2 regions of the Hydrogenophaga sp. GW101-3F08 genome follow, and region 1 is predicted to be linked to the other one. Evidence: riboswitches for the same ligand, from Rfam matches in the RefSeq annotation. Region 1 holds a riboswitch; the other holds the start of a gene.

Region 1 (3,371 bases):
TGCATGCGCGCAATGGGTGCCCCAAGCGCACGCGCCGCATCGCCCACTCCAAGCCGGTCCAGCACCGCGAGACCGACCGGCTAGATCACCAGCCCCGAGCCCACAGGCCGGGGCTGCTCGAAGCGCTCCCAAAGACACACCTGGTGCCCCGCTCGCACCGCCAGACTGGCCAAGGCCAACCCGCCGATCCCGGCCCCCACGACTGCTATTTTCATGATCGCCTCACCGTTGGAGACTCAGACGCTCACTGACCCAGCGACGCCTCGCTGCTGGAGTCGATGCTGGCGATCTCCCGGCCGTTGAACGTGCGCCGCACCACCGTGGTGGTATCGGCCACCTCGGTGATGGCGGGCAGGCCCCGCATGCGAACCGTGGTGGACTGCCGCAGCTTGACCGTGGCCGACAGCCAGGGGAAGCCGGAGGGCTCGATGCTGACCAGTTCCATGTTGTTGTTCACCGATGCATTGGTCGCCCGGAAGGCCGCGCTGGCGTCCTTCAGGTACTCGCACAGTTCCTCCTTGCCGCCCACAAACTGTGACTCTCCCCGGGCGGTCTGCGAACGCAGGTCGACCTTGAGATCGGCCGCATAGGCGTCGCACATCCCATCCTCGCCTCGCAGCATCATCTGGTCCTGCGTCTGCATCCAGCTCATCATGCTCGGCGCAGAAAAGACAAAGCGGCTGTGTCCATAGAACGCAGCCGCCAGCACACCGAGCCAAAACAGTTTTCTCATGTCCTCTTCCCCTTTTTGAAACCGCCTCAACCCGGGCGGCCGCGCATTGTCGCAGAGCAAAAAGGCGGGCCGCCCACGTGCACGGTCAACGGGGAAACTGGCCCTCGCTGCGAGACGTCATCTCGGCGATCTGCAGCGACCGGACGGTGCGCCGCAAGACGTAGGTGGTTTCACCCACCTCGTTCAGCGTGCGCAGGCCCGGCAGCGTGAAGGTGGTGATTTGCCGCACCTTGACCTTGGCCGTCATCCAGGGGAAATCGGAGCGTTCCAGGCTGACCAGCTCGGTGCGGGTGTCGATGGCCGGCTTGAGCACCCGGACGTGGGCGTTGGAGGCCCGGACGTAATCGCACACATAGTTCTTGCCGCCATCCACCTGCCATTCCCCCTTCGGGTGACCCGCGCGGATGTTCACGTTCACATCAAAAGCGAAGTCGTCACAGACGCCCTCCTTCATCGCGAACACCGCCTGTTCGTGCGCCTCGATCCACCCGAGCGCCCGGCTCTTCGACAGCGCCCACTCGCTGTGTCCATAAAAAACCGCGACCAACCCGCCGAGCCACAACAATCGCTTCATCGTTCCTCCCTCTGGTGATACCGCCTCCGACCCGGGCGGCCGCATATTCTCTTCGACGATCAACGCCGGGGGGCATGCTGGTGGTGCACTGGCAGCCCGATCCGAGCGGAATGTGTATGGGGGAAAAAGCGCCCGTCTGGACCCCCAGGCCACAGATGGAGTCCACCAGGCGCCCAACCCCGCCGCCCACAGGGCATTCCATCCACACACCGGGCCCGCGCCGCTATACTGCGCCTTGCTCCGGGGTGCACGGACCGAAAGGTCCAGCGCTGAGATGGTTGAAAAACCGAACCCGTGAACTTGATCTGGCTAGTACCAGCGAAAGAAGAGCGCAGCCCCCAGGGCCTGCATCCCCGGCCCGTCCCTCGCGCGACGGGTCCGTCCACGCCACCAGTGGGCCCGGGTGCATGTTTTGACGGGCGGTCTCCGGAGCATCCACAGCCCCACACAGGAGACCGCCGCCATGAACGCCCCCGACAAGATTCCCTTCGCCGACCAGTTCGCGCTCAGCCGCGAGCCTTTCCCCGCCTCGCGCAAGATCTACGTGCCCGGCTCGCAAGCCAGCATCCAGGTGCCCATGCGGGAGATCCTGCTCAGCAACGGCGAACGGATCACGGTGTACGACACCTCCGGTCCCTACAGCGACCCGAGCGCCGCCATCGACGTGCGCACCGGCCTGGCCGACGTGCGCGGCGCCTGGATCGCGGCGCGTGGTGACACCGAGACCTACACCGGCCGCCAGCGCGCCGCGCTGGACGACGGCGTGAAGAACGAAGCGCAGAACAACGGCACCACCATCGAACGCATCGAGGCCTTGCGCGCCGAGGCCGCCGGCCTGCAGCGCACGCCACGCCGCGCGAAGAGCGGCATGAACGTCTCGCAGATGCACTACGCGCGCAAAGGCATCGTCACCCCCGAGATGGAGTACGTGGCCCTGCGCGAAAACGGCAAGCGCGAGTGGATGCGCGAGTACCTGGGCGACCCGGCGCGTGAAGCGCGCCTGCGCGGCAACCCCATGGGCGCGCGCATTCCCGAGGTGTTCACACCCGAATTCGTGCGCGACGAGGTGGCGCGCGGCCGCGCCATCATCCCGGCCAACATCAACCACCCCGAGGTCGAGCCCATGGCCATCGGGCGCAACTTCGGCGTCAAGATCAACGCCAACATCGGCAACTCGGCCGTGACTTCCAGCATCGAGGAAGAAGTGGACAAGCTGGTGTGGGCGATCCGCTGGGGCGCCGACAACGTGATGGACCTGTCCACCGGCAAGAACATCCACACCACGCGCGACTGGATCGTGCGCAACAGCCCGGTGCCCATCGGCACGGTGCCGATCTACCAGGCGCTGGAAAAAGTGGGCGGCGTGGCCGAAGACCTGACCTGGGCGATCTACCGCGACACGCTGATCGAGCAGGCCGAACAGGGCGTGGACTACTTCACCATCCACGCCGGCGTGCGCCTGGCCTACATCCACCTCACGGCGCAGCGCCGCACCGGCATCGTCTCGCGGGGCGGTTCGATCCTGGCCAAGTGGTGCATCACGCACCACAAGGAAAACTTCCTCTACACGCACTTCGAAGAAATCTGCGAAATCATGAAGGCCTACGACGTGAGCTTCTCGCTCGGCGACGGCCTGCGCCCCGGCAGCGGCGCCGACGCGAACGACGAAGCCCAGTTCGCCGAACTCAAGACGCTCGGCGAGCTGACCCAGGTGGCCTGGAAGCACGATGTGCAGACCATGATCGAAGGCCCCGGCCACGTGCCCATGCACCTGATCCAAGCCAACATGGACGAGCAGTTGAAGCACTGCCACGAGGCGCCGTTCTACACCCTGGGCCCGCTGACCATCGACATCGCACCCGGCTACGACCACATCGCCTCGGCCGTGGGCGCGGCCATGATCGGCTGGATGGGCACCTCCATGCTCTGCTACGTGACGCCCAAGGAACACCTGGGCCTGCCCGACCGCGACGACGTGAAGCAGGGCATCATTGCCTACAAGATCGCGGCCCACGCGGCCGACATCGCCAAGGGCCACCCGGGCGCCCGTGCCCGCGACGACGC
Region 2 (3,371 bases), on a different contig from region 1:
TGAGCCCAAGCGCGGTGGCCAGGGTCAGCGCCATGGCGGTGAAACGCAGCGTGTTCCACAGGGCGGCGCGCGTGTCGGCTTCGAGCAGCACGGCCATGCCCTGCCCACCCAGCAGCGCCTGCGCCGCGTGCCACACGATGGCCAGCAACGGCGCCGCGCACACGACGAACAACACCAGCAGCGCGGCGCCCACCGCCGCCCATTGGCCCAGACCACGCGGACGCTGGCGTGCGATGGGCGATACGCGGCCGGGCGCCGCGAGCCGCTTTTCGATCCAGGCGTAGGCCAGCGCCACGGCGCCGGTCAGCAGCAGCATCCAGACCGCGAGCACGCTGGCCTGGCCCAGCGCCAGCTCGTGCGCCACCAGGGTGTAGATCTCGACCTCGACCGTGGCGTAGCGCTGCCCGCCCAGGATCAGCGCGAGGCCGAAGCCGGCGAAGCAATAGAGGAACACCAGACACAGCGCCGAGGCCAGCCAGGGCGCGATCGCCGGCCACTCCACGCGCCAGAAGGCGCGCCAGGGCGTGGCGCCCAGCGTGCGCGCGGCAGCCACGCGCGGCGCGCTCACCTGCTCCAGCGCGTCCACGCCGGCACGCACCACCACGCAGAGGTTGAAAAACAGGTTGCCGTAGAGCAGCAGCCAGGGCGTGTCCACCAGTTCGATGCCGGCCCCGGCCAGCGGCGCGCCAAGCAGGCCACGCGGCCCCCAGAGCGCCAGCACACCCAGCGCGGCCACCAGCGTGGGCACCACGAAGGGCAGCATCAACAGGCGCAGCACCAGCGAGCGGCCCCGGAATTCCAGCCGCGCCAGCACCCAGGCCACCGGCAGGCCCAGCGCCAGGGCCAGTGCGCAGGTGATCGCCGCCTGGGCCAGGGACCACAACACCCGCCAGCGCAGGAAGTCGTCCTGCCAGACGTCGAGCCAGCGCAGCGGCTCGTCACCCGACCATTCGCCCCCGCCCAGCCCTTCGACCAGCAGCCGCACCACCGGCGCCACCAGCAGCAGCGCCAGAAAGACCAGCGGCAGCGCGGGCAGCAGGTGGCGGGATCTCAATCCATGCATGAATGCACTGAACCCAGGCGCTCGGCCGGAGCACGGGCCCCCACCAGGGGGGAAGCCGCACAGCGGCGCAGGAGGGTCACTTCAAGACCACCTTGGTCCAGCGCTGCAGCCAGGCCTTGCCTTTGCTGTTCATGTCGGTGACACCCGGGTTGTCAAACGCGGTGGGTTCGCTCGCGTGTTGCTTCATCACCTCCACACGCGCGGCCCCAGCTTCGGCCGGGAACATCCACATCGTGGTCTGCAGCGCCTGCTGGGCCGGGGCCGAGCGCAGGAACTCGATGAACTTGCCGGCGGCGTCGCGCGCGGCCGGGTTGCCACCCTTGACCAGCGCCACCCCCTCGACCTGGCGGAACACACCGCCCTTGAAGAACAGGTTGGTGGTGGGTGAAACGCTGAGCTTTTCCTTGGCGTAGAACACCTCGGCCGCCGGGCTGCTGGCGTAGCTGACGACGATGGGCCGCGTGCCGCCGTTGCGCGTGAACTCGGTGTAATAGGCCTCGGTCCAGCCCTTGACCACCTTCACGCCGTTGGCGCGCATCTGGCCCCACCAGGTGAACGCCGCCTCTTCGCCCAGGCCGGCGATGGTGGCGAACACGAAGGCCTGGCCGGGGCTGGAGGTGGCCGGGTTCTGCACCACCAGCAGCTTGGCGTAGGCGGGCTTGGCCAGATCGTCGAGCGAGGTCGGCAGCGCCAGGCCCTTTTGGGCGAACCAGGCCTTGTCGATGTTGAGGTTCACGAAGCCGTAGTCCACCGGCACCACGCCCGAGACCACACCGGTCTGGTCGGCGCCCTCGGCCATGGCCGCGGCCGAGGCGCGCTGGGCGGCGGGGCCGGTGTAGGCGTCGAGCACCTTCGCGGCCACGGCGCGCGGCAGCAAGGTGTTGTCGATGCCGTAGACCACGTCGGCGATGGGCCGGGCCTTGGTGAGGATCAGCTTGTTGACCATCTCGCCGGCGTCACCGGCCTTGACGATCTGCAGCTTCACGCCCGCGTCTTTCTCGAACTGCGCCAGCAGCTCCTTGGGCAGGTCGAACGAGCTGTGGGTGAGCACACGCAGCGGCACCGCCTGCGCCCAGACCGTGGGCGATGCCCCCAGCGCCGCGAGGGAAACCGAAACCAGTACTGCCGAAAAAAAACGCCGTTGCATGGGAAGCCGCCTTGTCAAAAAGAACGCCAGGGAAAGCGTCTGACAGGGACAGCAACGCACACATCGGCGGCCGGCTGCTCACGCTCCCTACGCTGGCACGATCCAGATCAGGTGAGAGGGGTATTTCTCAGCCGTGGCCCGCTGTGCGGTGGGCCCGGCACCCCCGGTGAAGCTGCAAATTGTAGACCCCGCCCTGTGCTTCGCGCAGCCCTGTGTTACCGTGGCCTGGGCCCGCAACCACGGCGCGGCCCACCCGCGAGATTGCCTCCTCGGCCCCGCATGCCCCGTCCCTGGTTCCCATGGAAGCGCTGTGCCCGTTCGATCAGAACCGTTTCACACCGCCCACCCACCATGAAAAGAACACCGCATGCCCGGCTACGAAGTCCGACACCAGACGGTCACCATCGGCGGCCTGGAGTACGCCGTGCGCTCCCTGCTCGACAACCAGCAATACGCTGACCCGCACGGCAGTGCCGAAGACGCGGGCATGGGCGCTTCGGGCTGGCCGCTGTTTGGCCAGGTCTGGCCCTCGGCACGTGTGCTGGCGCTGGCCATGCACAGCCACGCCATCGAGGGCAAACGTATCCTGGAGATTGGCGCCGGCCTGGCGCTGGCCAGCCTGGTGATCCACCGCCGCGCGGGCGACGTGACCGTGACCGACTGGCACCCGCTGACCGAGGCCTTCCTGCACGAAAACCTGCTGGCCAACGGCCTGGGCCCGCTGCCCTACCAGCCGGGTAACTGGGCGCTGGACGATGCCAACGGCGCCAGCGGCCTGGGCCGCTTCGACCTCATCATCGGCAGCGACGTGCTCTACGAACGCCAGCAACCGGCCCAGCTCGCGCGCTTCATCGACCAGCACGCCCGCGCGGGCGCCGAAGTCATCATCGTGGACCCCGACCGCGGCAACCGCAGCGCCTTCTGCCGCGAGATGGCGGTGCTGGGTTACGGGCTGAACATGCAGGCCGCCGGCCGAACGCTGGAAACCGGCGAAGCCTACAAAGGGCGCTTCCTCACGTTCGCGCGCTGAAACCGCGGACAGGTGCCAAGCGCCGGGAGGCTGAGCCACCGGCCCACTGGCGCCCGCCCACAAAAAAGGCCCTGCAAGGGCCTTTTTTGTGGGACCGCCGCGGGGGCGATCGGTACGGGTCAGCCGCCCTT

Evidence for each region. A riboswitch is a leader RNA that binds a small molecule or an ion and turns the genes downstream of it on or off. The one in region 1 is predicted to bind thiamine pyrophosphate.
Region 2: linked by a shared signal. The riboswitch ahead of AC07YZ_RS22230 (thiamine ABC transporter substrate-binding protein) and the one ahead of thiC (phosphomethylpyrimidine synthase ThiC) in region 1 are both predicted to bind thiamine pyrophosphate.

Annotation. Positions count from the first base shown of each region.
Region 1 is NZ_JBWKZP010000004.1:207,188-210,558, forward strand. Features, by position in the region: gene AC07YZ_RS13115 (FAD-dependent oxidoreductase) at 1-65, opposite strand, end outside; gene AC07YZ_RS13120 (NAD(P)-binding protein) at 81-215, opposite strand; gene AC07YZ_RS13125 (hypothetical protein) at 245-733, opposite strand; gene AC07YZ_RS13130 (hypothetical protein) at 819-1,307, opposite strand; TPP riboswitch at 1,539-1,651, shown strand; gene thiC (phosphomethylpyrimidine synthase ThiC) at 1,771-3,371, shown strand, end outside.
Region 2 is NZ_JBWKZP010000011.1:65,854-69,224, forward strand. Features, by position in the region: gene AC07YZ_RS22225 (ABC transporter permease) at 1-1,063, opposite strand, end outside; gene AC07YZ_RS22230 (thiamine ABC transporter substrate-binding protein) at 1,140-2,210, opposite strand; TPP riboswitch at 2,277-2,385, opposite strand; gene AC07YZ_RS22235 (class I SAM-dependent methyltransferase) at 2,578-3,240, shown strand; gene AC07YZ_RS22240 (hypothetical protein) at 3,360-3,371, opposite strand, start outside.